2 linked regions of the Actinokineospora alba genome follow. The protein of the gene in region 1 interacts with the protein of each later gene in a pairwise test. Links are inferred from orthologs where the notes say so. Each region holds a gene or a part of one and is shown on either strand. Other genes may lie near its edges.

Evidence for each region. Proteins that work in one complex are often made in the same cells at the same time.
Region 2: the proteins of ctaD (region 1) and C8E96_RS06235 interact in binary tests that used the Escherichia coli proteins (3 or more experiments, as listed by UniProt). The link is inferred for Actinokineospora alba from one-to-one orthologs.

What each region holds. Positions count from the first base shown.
Region 1 is NZ_SNXU01000001.1:3,432,137-3,439,168, forward strand. What follows is about bases 1,923-4,801. They hold ctaD (aa3-type cytochrome oxidase subunit I), read left to right. Parts: upstream 1,923-2,413; coding sequence 2,414-4,189; downstream 4,190-4,801. Other genes in these bases: C8E96_RS15810 (aldehyde dehydrogenase family protein), read left to right, coding at 1,923-2,264; serB (phosphoserine phosphatase SerB), read left to right, coding at 4,371-4,801. In the rest of the region: C8E96_RS15800 (M50 family metallopeptidase), read left to right, coding at 1-195; C8E96_RS15805 (class I SAM-dependent methyltransferase), read right to left, coding at 196-951; more of C8E96_RS15810, read left to right, coding at 1,017-1,922; more of serB, read left to right, coding at 4,802-5,594; C8E96_RS15825 (peptidyl-tRNA hydrolase), read left to right, coding at 5,591-6,349; C8E96_RS15830 (hypothetical protein), read right to left, coding at 6,651-6,974; C8E96_RS15835 (ATP-dependent DNA helicase), read right to left, coding at 7,003-7,032. UniProt on the Escherichia coli protein: Cytochrome bo(3) ubiquinol oxidase is the terminal enzyme in the aerobic respiratory chain of E.coli that predominates when cells are grown at high aeration.
Region 2 is NZ_SNXU01000001.1:1,311,654-1,318,643, reverse strand. The notes cover bases 2,451-5,287. They hold C8E96_RS06235 (pyridoxal phosphate-dependent aminotransferase), read right to left. Parts: upstream 4,534-5,287; coding sequence 3,367-4,533; downstream 2,451-3,366. Other genes in these bases: C8E96_RS06230 (DUF445 domain-containing protein), read left to right, coding at 4,611-5,287; C8E96_RS06240 (RNA polymerase sigma factor), read right to left, coding at 2,712-3,272; C8E96_RS06245 (hypothetical protein), read right to left, coding at 2,451-2,712. In the rest of the region: C8E96_RS06255 (S8 family peptidase), read left to right, coding at 1-32; C8E96_RS06250 (CHAT domain-containing protein), read right to left, coding at 275-2,326; more of C8E96_RS06245, read right to left, coding at 2,323-2,450; more of C8E96_RS06230, read left to right, coding at 5,288-5,813; C8E96_RS06225 (CGNR zinc finger domain-containing protein), read right to left, coding at 6,106-6,570; C8E96_RS06220 (VOC family protein), read left to right, coding at 6,654-6,990. UniProt on the Escherichia coli protein: Shows aminotransferase activity with methionine and histidine as substrates, and to a lesser extent also with phenylalanine.

The DNA.
Region 1 (7,032 bases):
TGGTTCCTGCTGCTCGGCGGCGTCCGCCCGATCATGGAGCTGCAGAGCAAGCGCAGGCGCGGGCAGGCCCGGGACTCCGACGCCGACCAGCTGGCCCGCCTGACCGGTGCCCCCGGATTCTTCTGGGTCGGCTCGTTCGCGCTGATCAACCTCGGCGCGCTGTTCGTCGCCGCGGGCTGGCTGCTGATCCCCTGATCAGGTCGCGGTCGCCCCGACGAACTGGGTGGCGCCTGCGAAGCGGACCTCGATGTCGGTGAAGCCGCGCTCGGTGAGCAGGTTCCGCACCTCGTCGCGGGCGAACATCCGCTGCCCGGAGGCCCAGCCCATCGCCGTCTGCACGGTCCGCGCGGGCTCCCACGACTCGCGGGCCGAGGTCAGCAGCGCGAGCCTGCCACCCGGTTTGAGTACGCGCGCGAAGGACGTGAGGGCCACCGTCGGCTCGGCGAACATGTGCAGCGCGGCGAAGCAGCACACGGCGTCGACCACGCTCTCGCGCAGCGGCGGGCGCACCGCGTCCGCCCGCAGGTACCCGACCGGGCTGCCCGCCGGGGTCGCGGCGACCGCCCGCTCCAACATCGGCGCGGACGCGTCCAGGCCCACGGCCAGCCCCGTCGGACCGACCTCCACCCCGAAACGCCGGGTGAACCCGCCCGTCCCGCAGGCCACGTCCAGCGCCACCCCACCCGGCTTGAGCCGCAGCAGCCGCACCGCGATGTCGTGCTCCTCGGCCATGCTCGGACCGGTCGGGCCCTTGATCACCCGGCCGAGGGCGGGCCGCCACCAGCGCTCGTAGACCATCGGCACCAGGTTGGTGCGCATCAGCCGCTGCACGAGCCCGGTCGGCGGACCGGCCTGAACCTCGGCGCCGAGCAGGTTCAGGTAGCCGGCGGCGAAGTCGGGCTCGGCGGGCGGCTCGGCCAGCAGGTCGAGCAGCTTGGCGTGCGTGGTCACCACCCCATCCGAGCAGATCAGGCGATGAGGCACACTTTGAACTCGGCCAATCGAAGGGAATCACCGTGAGCGAGCAGACCCCCGAAGCCATCGGCGAGATCGTGGCCAGGTGCGCATCGAAGGCGAAGCTCGCCGCGCCGGACCTGGCCGGTGCCTCCGACGAGGCGGTCGACGCGGCGATCGGCGAGATGGCCGCCCGGCTCTCCTCGGCCCGGGCCAAGATCCTCGCCGCGAACGCCGAGGACGTCGCCGCCGCCGAGGCGTCAGGGATGAGTGGTGGCCTGCTCGACCGGCTGCGCATCACCGAGGAGCGCCTGGAGGACATGGCGGAGCAGCTGCGACTGCTCGCCTCCGTGCCGCATCCCGCGCGCGAGACCCCCGTGCGTGACCTCGACGGCGGCCTGCGGCTGATCGAGCTGCGCAGGCCGGTCGGCGTCATCGGCGCCAACTACGAGGCCCGCCCGAACGTCACCGTCGACGTCGCCTCGCAGCTGGTGAAGTCCCGCAACGCGGGCGTCCTGCGCACCGGCTCCGCCGCCCTGCGCTCGGCCACGGCCCTGCTCAAGGAGGTCATCGCGCCCGGTCTGTCCGACGCGAACATCGACCCCGACGTCATCCAGCTGGTGCCCACCGCCGACCGCGCCGCCGCGGGGGCGCTGGTCGAGCTGCCGCACCTGATCCCGCTGGTCATCGTGCGCGGCAGCGGCGAGACCACCCGCGAACTCGACCGCCGCGCGGCGGCCCACGGGGTGCGCACCCTGGCCCACGCCGACGGCGGTGGCGTCCTCTATTACGACGTCAAAGCCGACCCCGCGTTCGCCGAGGACCTCATCACCCGCAGCCTCGACCGCCTCGGAGTCTGCAACCGCCTCAACCTGCTCCTGGTCCACCGCGACGTCTACGACGCGGCGCTGCCCGGCATCCAGGCCGCGCTCGACAAGGCGGGCGTCGAGCCGTCGCTGCCCCCGCACGAGCACGCCGTCGGCTACGAGTGGGCCCTGGACTCCGACCGCGAGGCCACCGTCACCATCGCCCCGGTCGACAGCCTCGCCGACGCGGTCCGCGTCGCGAACGAGGAGACCTCCGGCCTGGCCGCGGGCATCGTCACCACGGACAAGAAGGCGGCCGCCGACTTCATGGCGGGCTACACCGGCACCGGCGTGTTCTGGAACGCGCCGACCCGGCTGCTCGACGGCTTCAAGCTGCGCGGGGTCCCCGAGACCGGGATCAACCTCGACCGGGTACCCGGCCCGCGTGGCCCGGTCACCTTCACCGACCTCGTCCTGCGCCAGTTCGCCGTCGTCCCGGCCTGAGTCACCGCCTGTGACGTGGCGAGTACCACGTCACAGCGGCCCAACCCAGGCGCGCCACGCCCTCAGGTGCGGGCTAGGATTCCTCCCGAGTAACCGCCGCCAAGGCGAACTCACCCATGTTCACACCTCGAGGCACGCAGGAGGCAGGAGTGACTGCAGTAGCCCCGCAGCCGATCGCGACGCGGCCGTATCCGGCCCGCGAGACGCTCAAGGGTTCGTACCTGCTGCGGTTGTTCCGCACGACGGACCACAAGCAAATCGGCATCATGTACCTAGTCACGTCGTTCGCCTTCTTCATGGTGGGCGGGGCGATGGCGATGCTGATCCGCAGTGAGCTCGCCGTTCCGGGACAGCAGTTCCTGTCGCAGGAGCAGTACAACCAGCTCTTCACCATGCACGGCACGATCATGCTGCTGCTGTACGCGACGCCGATCCTCTTCGGCTTCGCGAACTTCGTTCTTCCGCTGCAGATCGGCTCGCCGGACGTGGCGTTCCCGAGGCTCAACGCCTTCTCGTACTGGCTGTACCTCTTCGGCGGCCTGATCGTGATGGCGGGCTTCCTGACCCCGGGTGGCGCGGCCGACTTCGGCTGGTTCGCCTACACCCCGCTGTCGGACAAGATCCACTCGCCCGGCGTCGGCGCCGACCTGTGGATCGTCGGCCTGGCGGTCGGTGGTCTGGGCACCATCCTCGGTGCGGTCAACATGATCACCACCATCGTGTGCCTGCGCGCGCCCGGTATGACGATGTTCCGGATGCCCATCTTCGTGTGGAACATCCTGATCACCAGCATCCTGGTGCTGCTCGCGTTCCCGATCCTCACCGCCGCGCTGTTCGGCCTGCTCGCCGACCGCCAGCTCGGGGCGCACGTGTTCGACCCGGCCAGTGGTGGCGTGATCCTCTGGCAGCACCTGTTCTGGTTCTTCGGACACCCCGAGGTCTACATCGTCGCCTTGCCGTTCTTCGGCATCGTGTCGGAGATCTTCCCGGTCTTCAGCCGCAAGCCGCTGTTCGGCTACCGCACCCTCATCTACGCGACGCTGGGTATCGCGGCGCTGTCGATGACGGTGTGGGCGCACCACATGTACGCGACCGGCGCGGTCCTGCTGCCGTTCTTCTCGTTCATGACGTTCCTCATCGCGGTCCCGACCGGTGTGAAGTTCTTCAACTGGATCGGCACGATGTGGAAGGGGCAGCTCACCTTCGAGACACCGATGCTGTTCAGCGTCGGCTTCCTGGTGACGTTCCTCTTCGGCGGCCTCACCGGCGTGCTGCTCGCGGCCCCGGCGATCGACTTCCACGTGTCCGACACGTACTTCGTCGTCGCCCACTTCCACTACGTGCTCTACGGCACGATCGTGTTCGCGACCTTCGCCGGTATCTACTTCTGGTTCCCGAAGATCACGGGCCGGTACCTGGACGAGCCGCTGGGCAAGCTGCACTTCTGGCTGACGTTCCTCGGCTTCCACGGCACCTTCCTCGTCCAGCACTGGCTGGGCAACGAGGGCATGCCGCGCCGCTACGCCGACTACTTGGCCAGCGACGGCTTCACGACGCTGAACATGATCTCGACGCTCGGCGCCTACGTCCTGGGCGCGTCGACGCTTCCGTTCATCTGGAACGTCTTCAAGTCCTACCGCTTCGGTGAGATCACCACCGCGGACGACCCGTGGGGCTACGGCAACTCCCTGGAGTGGGCCACCAGCTCCCCGCCGCCGCGGCACAACTTCACCGAGCTGCCCAGGATCCGTTCCGAGCGGCCCGCCTTCGACCTGCACTACCCGCACATGCTGGAGCGCATCGAAGCCGAGCGGAACATCGGCCACGACAAGAACGGGCACGCCATCCCGGCGCCGTCCCAGGAGCTTGCCGCGGCGATGAACCCGCCGGAGATCGACAAGGAAGACCCGCTCAAGCCCAACTGATCGACCATCGCCGAACGGCCCGGTTCCCACTCAGGGAGCCGGGCCGTTCGCGTTGTGTGAGGTTCGCCCCGGTGAACCGGTCGTGGACGTGACGCCCCGGTAACATGGGGTTCCCCGCCGCGGCAACGGCGCCGCCGAAACGTCTCACCGTCCGCGCCCGCGCGGAGTTACGAGGATCGTGGTGGCTAGCCCCAATACCCCTGTTCTGATCACGGTGACCGGCCCGGACAAGCCGGGTGTCTCCTCGGTCCTGTTCGCCGTCCTCACCCGGCACGGTGTGGAGATCGTCGACGTCGAGCAGGTGGTCATCCGCGGCCAACTCGTGCTCGGCGTGCTGGTCGACGCCACCCACGACCCCGAGGGCCTCCAGGAGGCCGTCGAGCAGGCCATGGCGACGGTGTCGATGCGGGTCGAGGTCGAGGTCGGCGCCGACCCGAGCTCGGGGGCGCGCCAGGGTTCGTCGCACGTGCTGGTGGTCCTGGGCAGGCCGGTGACCGCGCGCGCTTTCACCGAGGTCGCCCGCCGCCTCGCCGCCCTCGGCGTGAACATCGACGCCATCCGCCGGGTGGCCGACTACCCGGTCACCGGCCTGGAGCTGCACGTCTCCGTCGCGCAGGACACCCCGGAGGCCGACGCGCGGCTGCGTGAGGCGCTCGCGGACGTCTCGGTCCGGGTGGGCCTGGACGTCGCCGTCGAGCGCGACCAACTGGCCCGCCGGGCGAAGCGGCTCATCGTGTTCGACGTCGACTCGACGCTGATCCAGGGCGAGGTCATCGAGATGCTCGCCGCCAAGGCGGGCGCCGAGGAGCAGGTCCGCGCGGTCACCGAGGCCGCCATGCGCGGTGAACTCGACTTCACCGAGTCGCTGCACCACCGGGTCAGCCACCTCAAGGGCCTGCCCGCGTCGGTCCTCGACGAGGTGGCCAAGGACCTGGAGCTGACACCGGGGGCACGCACGACGATCCGCACCCTCAAGCGCCTGGGATTCCGCTGCGGTGTGGTGTCGGGCGGGTTCAGCGCGGTCATCGACCGCCTCGTGGACGACCTGGACCTCGACTTCGCCGCCGCCAACGACCTCGAGATCGTCGACGGCCTGCTCACCGGCCGGGTGGTCGGCGAGGTCGTCGACCGCCAAGGCAAGGCGGTGGCCCTGCGCCGGTTCGCGGAGTCCTTCGGGGTGCCGCTGGCCCAGTGCGTCGCGGTCGGCGACGGCGCCAACGACATCGACATGCTGGCGACCGCGGGCCTGGGGATCGCCTTCAACGCGAAACCGGCGTTGCGCGAGATCGCCGACACCGCCCTGTCCCACCCCTACCTCGACGTCGTGCTCTTCGTCCTGGGCGTCACCCGCGCCGAGGTCGAGGCCGCCGACCTCGCCGACGGTTTGGACCTCGAACGCCTGTGAGCATCCTCGACCCGCTCGCCGCCCGGTATGCCGCGTGGCTGGGGCTGCCCGCCTCGGCCACCCGCGACACCGCTGATGAGGACCCGGAGCACGTGCGGGCGATGCCGGTGATCCTGCGGATCGAACGGGAAGCCCCGGCCCGCAGCGCGCTGCTGGAGGCGGCGGCCGCGGCGGCGGTGGCGGTCTGCCTGGATCCGCAGGCGGGGCAGGACGGGCCCTGGCACGACGACGTCGATGTCTGGGTCCGCGGTCGGATTCGCAAGGTGTCGCGGCGGGCCAGGGGGGCGCAGTGGGCGGCGGTGCAGGCGCTTCCTGGGGTGACTGTCGAGGTTGGCGGCGCTCAGGCTCGTGCTTTGGTGCCTGGGCTTGTCGCTGAGGTGCCGCGGGAAGTGTCGAAGCTGCAGATCTCGGGGAGCGATTTGCCTCTCGACTCGCCTGGGCCGGTTGAGGCCGGCGTGCCGGTGTTGTGGTGCAACCCTTCGGTGCCGATGACGGCTGGGAAGGCTGCGGCTCAGGTCGGGCACGCGACGATGCTGTTGGCGGCGTTGCTGGGGCCCGCGGAGGTGGAAGGCTGGCGGGGCAAGGGGTTTCGGTGTGCGGTGCGGACGCCGTCTGAAGCGGTGTGGGAGGGGTTGCATCCGGGGGATTCGCCGGATGCTGCTTGGAAGGACCGGGGGGTTCTTGCTGTTCGGGATGCTGGGTTTACTGAGGTTTCGCCGGGGACTGTGACGATTCTGGCTCAGTGGTCCTCTTAGGTCTGTGGCTTGTCCTCGGCTTAGGTTCCCTCGTCCGGGGTCTGGTTGGGTGGGTGGGCACCCTCATCCTCGATGGTCTTGTGCTGGTTGGGCGGAGTCAAGGGCGGCCGCAAGCGGCCGTCGCTGCGCGATCGCTGCGCGACCCTTGACACCGCCCAACCAGCACAAGGGATGGCATGGATGAGGGGGCAGGGGGAAGTGCAGGCTGCGGTGTCCGAGAGCTCGGTGTCCTAGCCCAAGCAGTGCGGGATGCGGTGTCTGTTGTCGTGCCGCTTTGTCGGCTGTAGAGCTTTGTTCGTTGTCAGCGCTGCCAGACGACGAACAAACCGTCCTCTGTGGTCGTCATGGCCTCGACGAAGGCGTCGTTGTCGAAGCCGGGCATGGACTGCAGGCGGCTCATCAGGTCGTCCGCGGCCGGGTCGCCTGCGGGGACCGCGCAGCCACCGCCGCCGGCGCGCATCAGGAGGAAGAAGACGTCCTCTTTCCACGGGCCTTCCGGGGTGGTCCGGATCGCGACCTCCGCCAGTTCGGACCAGGACACGGCCTCTTCGGTGCCGTCGGCGAGGTGCCTGCGCACGCCGTCGTCGTCGACGGTGATTCCTGCATCGCCGGGATTGCCTGACACGCGACCTCCGAAGGTGGAAAAGGGAATTCTAGTTCGCCGCGCTGTCGAGTCTGCGCAG
Region 2 (6,990 bases), 2.1 Mb from region 1 along the record:
GGGAACAGGTGTCGCCGGTGATGTCCCGGTGAGCCGTAGCGGGTGAATCCGAGCCGCGATCAGTCCTGGCGGCAAGCAAGGAGCGGGGCGGCGACCGCTGGCCCGCATCGTGCTCAAGGGCGAAACAGCCTTGGGTGAAGCGGGGGTCTCGCAGGGCTTTGAACATGTCTCCACCTTGCCTTGGTGGCCGGCGTGGAGCATCGGTCGAGAGTTCAGGATCGGGGCATCGAACGATGCGGACGAGACTCAATCAAAAGTTGCAGGCGCCCAACTGTCATCCCGGCTTGCCGTAGCAGGCGAACCCCAGGTGTCCGTGCGCCAGTTGGGCGTCCGCGAGTGCCTTCGCCGGCCCCGCGCCCGCCGCGAGGTGCTCGTGGAGCGCGGTCATGAGCGGAACCGCCAAATCGTCGGGGACCGGCAGGGTGCTGGCGATCACCGTGCTGACACCCAGGCCGAGCAGAACGGCGATCAGGCCCAGCAGGTCCGCCTTGCCCGATTCGCAGGACGACAGCACCAGCCGTCGGGGAGGCTCGGGAAGGCGCTCGATGTCGTAGGCGTGCAGCGGGCCGTCGGCCAAGGCCAGCGTGGAGTACCGCGGCGCCGCCGCGTGGTGGCGGCCGTGGGCGGCGATGTGCACGAGACCGGCGCCGGACATCGCGCCGAGCACGTTCGCGACGGTCGACTCCTCGCCGGTCACCAGCGTGCCGCCGTGCCGGGCCCGCAGGGCGGCCACTTCACCCGCCGCGTGGGTCAAGCCAGGGCAGGCGATCCACGCGGTCGGCCCGGTCCGCTCGGGGGCGAGTTCCGCGCGCAGCCAGGCGGCGGCCGAGGGCGCCACCGAGACCGGCCTGCCCACCAGGCTCGGCAGCGCCGCCCAGGGAACCGACGACAACTCCGCCGACGGAAGCACGACCAGATCCCGGATCACCGGCCCCGCGAACAGCATCGCGTCAAGTACCCGTGCCGCGCGCTGAGAAGCCGTGGCGCCGCCGGTTCTGGCGTCCAGTGTGGACGAAACGCGCAGGCTCTCGGCGGCTTCGACGATCGCGTCCGCAGGGCCGACGACGTGTGAGTGGAACCGCCCTCGGGAAACGGAAACCATCCGCATCTGTCCTTTGTGGACAAAAAAGTCGAGCAACACGCGGTCGCCGAGCGCCGCGCTGATTTCTCGAAACCCAGGGGCTTGCACGCCACGCGAGCGTTCGACCCAGCTGAAGATCGTTCGGGGCCTGCCACCCGCGACGGCGGCGTCGACCCCGACCGCGGCGAGCCGTGAGTCGCCGAGACCGCCCGCGCGGCAGGCGGCGAAAGCGGCCCGCGGATCGCGCGCCGCGCGGGCCCGGGCCAGCCAGCCCAGCGCACGCAGACCGGGTTCGGCCGCGAACCGGTGTGGCTCGACGAGATCCAGCCGCCCGGCGAGCAACCGCAGTTCAGCGGCTTCGGCCACCCAGCCCGCCCGCTCGCACCGGTCGGCGACGTCGGTCGAAGTCCGGCCCATGGCCCGCAGGCGCACGGCGTGGGCGTGCGCCGACCACCCGGGATTGCGCTGCTCCTCGAACAGTTCGGCCGCGGTCCCCGCTGCCTTCGCCGCGGTGTCGGGATCGCCCGCCAGCAGCGCACGGCGCGCGTGGGCGAGGGTCGCCTCGGCGAAAGCGGGCCCACGCCCGTTGGCGCCGAGTGCCACCGCCGCCCGGGCGAGCGCCCGTCCGGCGCTGTTGACCAAGCCGACGCCGAGCAGCGCGTTAGCCCGGTCCACCAGGACTTCCGGCCGCTTGGTCTCGTCGATGGCCGCGGCGTCGTAGAGGCGCAGGGCGCGGCTGAAGTCGCCTGCCTGGGCGGCGACGAATCCCTTGTTGTGCAAGCAGGTCCGGGCCCGCTCCGGTTTGCCGTGGGCGAGATAGAGGTCGTGCGCGCGGTCGAAGGCGTCTTCCGCCACGGCGGACCGCCGCAGGTAGCCCGCCGAGATGCCGATGCCGACCAGGGCGTTGGCCCGCCAGTGGCCGTCGTGCAGCCGATCCGCCGCTCGTGCCAGGACGGTGAGCGCCGATTCGTGCTCGGCCATCATGGAGAGCGCCAGCCCGTGCAGACAGTCCGCACGCGCGAGAAGCTGGCCGGACAACGCGGGCCGAGCGTCGTCGATCAGCGCGACGGCCGTGCCATGGTCGCCGACCTGATGCGCGATCCAGGCCATGACCAGCGCGGACTCCGCCGCCTGCGCCGCGGTCGCCGCGTGTTCGCGGGCCAGCCGCGCGTGCGGCCGGGCCCGCAACGGCTCGCCGCGTTCCTGATGGGCGAGCGCGGCCTGGTGATGGTGTTCCCAGGTCACCGGAACCATCCCGTGACCAGCGGAACCTCGCCGGCCCGGTGCAGTACGAGCCGCATCCGGCCGGTGGGCACCCGGACGGAGAAAGCCCCCACCGAGTCCACCGCGACGGCCACCACCCCCGCGGCGCTGTGCAGTTCGGCGCGGGTGACCGGGATGGTCAGCAGCCCGCGGACCCGGTCGGCGATCTCGATGACACCAGCCCCGCACCGCCACATCCGCGCCTCGCCCCGAACCGCGACCCCGGCCAGCGGCGAGAGTTCCAACCAGTCCCAACGCGCGCCGACGAACGTCCCCGCCAACATCGCCGCGGTGCGAACGGTGGCGGGCACGGGATCGATCCGGTCCAACATGCCCGCGAGCTCGGCGAGCAACTCCGCGTCGGTCATCACGCCACCTCGCCCGGTAGCCCGAGTGCGATCAGCTTGCGCCGCAAGGCGTCGAGGCATCTGCCCCTGGTCTGACCGATGCTGCCGACCGCGATACCGACCGCCCGACCCAGTTGGGCGTAACTCAGGTCCGGGGCGAAGGCGAGCAGGCCCAGCAGGGACCGGCAGCGGTCCGGCAGCGCCGCGAACGCGCGCCACAGGGTGTCGTCGCGTTCGCCGCGCAGGGTGGCGGTTTCCGGCCAGCGGTGCTCGCCTTCGTGGTCGACGACGTCGGACCACTCCGACGCCCGCACCTCGCGGCCGCGGTCGGCGATCATCCGCAGACACTCGCGCCGCGCCGTGGTCGCCAGCCATGCCGACAGCCGCTCCGGCGACCGGAGCGTGGGCAGGTGCTCGGCGAGGGCGATCCAGGTGCTCTGGCTGACGTCGGCCGCGTCCGCGTCGTCGAGCCGGTGGGCGCGGGCGATCCGCCAGACCAGGCCCGCGTGCCGGTCGACCAGGTCGCGCCACGCCGTCTGGTCACCCGTGCCCGCCCGGCGGACGAGCTCGGCTGTGTCCACTTGGTCCTCCCGGTGATCGTCATCGCCGGTCGGACGACGATCACCGGGAGCCGGATCCGGGTGACCCACCAAAGAGGGACAGTGGGAACCGGACTCAGGCGAGCTTGTGCAGCCTGCTGATGGCCTCGTCCAGGATGTCGTCCTTCTTGCAGAACGCGAAGCGGACCAGGTGCCGCCAGCGATCCGGGTTGTCCGTGAACACCTGCACCGGCACCGCCGCCACCCCGATGCGCCCGGGCAGTTCGCGGCACAGCTCCAGGCCGTCGCTGAAGCCCAGCGGCCGCACGTCGGCGCAGACGAAGTACGTGCCCGCCGTCTGCCGCACCCCGAAGCCCGCCTCGGCGAGCCCGGCGGAGAGCCGGTCGCGCTTGTCCTCCAGCGAGGCCCGCAGCTGCTGGACCCAGGCGCCCTCGTGGTTCAGCGCGTGCGCGACGGCGGGCTGGAACGGCGCGCCGCCGACGAAGGTCAGGAACTGCTTGGCCGCGCGCACCGCGGCGACCAGCTCGGCGGGCCCGCAGACCCAGCCGATCTTCCACCCGGTGCAGTTGAAGCTCTTGCCCGCGCTGGAGATCGTCAGCGTCCGCTCCGCCATCCCCGGCAGCGACCCCAGCGGCACGTGCGCCAGCCCGTCGAACAGCAGGTCCTCGTACACCTCGTCGGTGATCGCCAGCAGGTCGTGCTCGATACAGACCGCGGCCACCGCTTCCAGTTCCGCCTGGGTGAAGACCGTCCCGGTCGGGTTGTGCGGGGTGTTGACCAGGATCGCCTTGGTCGCGGGCGTGACCGCGGCCCGCAGCGCGTCGACGTCGAGACCGAAGCGGCCCGACGGCTCCTCCACCAGGGACACGACCCGCCGGGTGGCGCCCGCCATGGCGACCGAGGCGGCGTAGGAGTCGTAGTACGGCTCGAAGAGGATCACCTCGTCGCCCGCCTCGACCAGGGCCAGCAGCGACGCCGCGATGGCCTCCGTGGCGCCCACCGTGACGAGGATCTCCGAGTCCGGGTCGAAGGGCGTCCCGTACCGCGACCGCTGCGCCGCGATGGCCGCGCGCAGCTCCGGCCGCCCCGGCCCCGGGGGGTACTGGTTGATCCCGTCGGCGATGGCTTTCTGGGCTTCGGCCAGCATGGCGGCCGGACCGTCGGTGTCCGGGAAACCCTGTCCGAGGTTGACCGCGCCGTTGGCCACCGCGAGGGAGGTCATCTCCGCGAAGATCGTCGACGTGAACGGACGCAGCCTGGGTACAAGCGTGGTTCGAGGCATGGATAGGAATCCTCACGGACAATGACGTCGTGGAGCAAGTACCGGGCGAATTTGAGAAGCGTCGCGCACTACGGAAGATGAAGGGCGTCGCCCTGGGCTTCCTGCTGGGGGCGACGGCGATCTTCATCGGCCTGACCCTGTGGCCGGACGCGCCCCCGTGGGTCGGCTACGTGAAGGCGGCCGCCGAGGCGGGCATGATCGGCGCCCTCGCCGACTGGTTCGCCGTCACCGCGCTGTTCCGCAGGCCGATGGGCCTGCCGATCCCGCACACGGCGATCATCCCGAACAAGAAGGACGTCCTCGGCGACAGCCTCGGCGACTTCGTCGGCACGAACTTCCTCTCCGAACAGGTGGTCCGCGAACGCCTCCGCCGGGTCGGGGTGGCGAACAGCCTCGGCGGCTGGCTCGCGCAGCGCGACAACGCCGAACGGGTCACCTCGGAACTGTCCACGGTCGTGCGCGGCGCCGTCACGGTCCTGCGGGACGAGGACGTGCAGGCCGTCATGGAACAGGCCGTCGTCAACCGGATCGTCGGCACGCCGTGGGGACCGCCCATGGGCAAGCTGCTGGAACGGGTCATCGGCGACGGCGCCCACCACAAGCTGGTGGACCTCATGTGCGACCAGGCCTACGACTGGGTCAAGGCCAACCACGCCCAGGTCCTGGGCGTCGTCTCGGGCCGCGCGCCGACGTGGTCGCCGAAGTTCGTCGACGCCCTGGTGGCCGACAAGGTCTACGGCGAGGTCCTGTCCTTCGCGTGGAACGTCAAAACCGACGTCAACCACCCCATGCGGCTCGCCCTGGACAAGTTCCTCACCGAGTTCGCGGGCGACATGCAGACCGACCCCCGCGTGATGGAACGCGCGGAGCAGGTGAAGCACCAGGTCCTCGAACACCCGGACGTGCAGACCCTCATCGGCTCGGCCTGGACCACCGCCAAGAAGATGCTCCTCGACGCCGCCGAGGACCCGTCGAGCGAACTGCGCACCCGCGTCCGCGCGGGCCTGATGACCCTCGGCACCCGCCTGATGAACGACGAGTCCCTGCGCACCAAGGCCGACGGCTGGGTCGAGGGCGCCGCCGCCTATATCGTCCTCAACTACCGCGACGAGATCACCACCCTGATCACCGACACCGTGCAACGCTGGGACGCCGACGAGACGGCCCGCAAGGTAGAACTTCAGGTAGGCCGCGACCTGCAGTTCATCCGCATCAACGGCACGGTGGTAGGTGCCCTGGCAGGCCTGGCGATCTACACAATCGCCCAACTAATCACCTAAAGACCACTCCGCCGCCCCACACCGCCCCGCCCCACCACCCACGAACCCAATCCCCGAACTGATCGGGCCAGCCCAACCGAATCCCCACAGCCCCACCCCGGACGAGAGCACCCAAGCGATGCTCTTAATCCCTGCACTTCCCCCTGCTCCCTCGTCCTGGCCGCCTTTAACTCTCGATCGGCGGTATCAAGGGTCGGCTTGCCGATCGCGCAGCGACGGCCGTCTACGGCCGCCCTTGATACCGCCGATCGAGAGTTAAACAATCAAGCCAGAGGGAGACGCCCCCGAGGGATCAACCAAGCTTCGAACGTTCCCGCCACGCTCGAGCCTTCTCCCGATTCCCACAAACCTGCATCGAGCACCAAGTCCGAGACCGATTCCGCGACCGGTCGAAGAATGCCCACTGGCACTCATCAGCCGGACAGATCTTCACCCGCTCCCACTCCCCAAGCACCGCCAGCCGACTAGCCGCCGCCAAAACCGCCCCGGCAACGTCCGCAGCCGACACCCTCGGCACGCCCCCGACCACCGACACCCGCACCTCCGCATCAGGCGGAGCCGCCGCCGGCGCACCGCCGATCAGCCCCCGCAACCCATCGCGGACAGCGCGAACCTGCGCGGGGTCGCCCGCGGTCAGACCGCGCGAGGCCAGCCAGGCGTGCCATTTCAGGTCGTCGTCGAGCAGGTCGGCGTTCTCTTCGACGTCAAGGGTGTTCAGGAAGTCGAGGACCAACTCCACGTCGTGGGTAGAACTCACAAAACCACTGTAGGCCCTTTACCGGTTGACGGGTCCGCGCCTAACCGGCATGCTCATATCACCGGTTACGCATCTGGGAGGAAATCATGTCTGTACCCACACTCGGCTCGGTCGTCCTCGACTGTCCCGACCCGCTGGAGCTCTCGAAGTTCTATGCCCGCCTGCTCGACTGGCCCGAGCCCGACGCCGCCGCCGACAACTCCTGGTCGACGATCGGCAACGGCGGCACGCTGATCGAGTTCCAGGCGGTGGCGAACTACGAGGCGCCGACGTGGCCGGAGGGCGAGCGGCCGCAGCAGTTCCACCTCGACCTCAAGGTCGAGGACCTGCCCGCCGCGCACGAGCGGGCGGTCGAGATCGGTGCCAAGCTGCTCGACGAGCAGAAGACGTTCCGCGTCTACGCCGACCCCGCCGGGCACC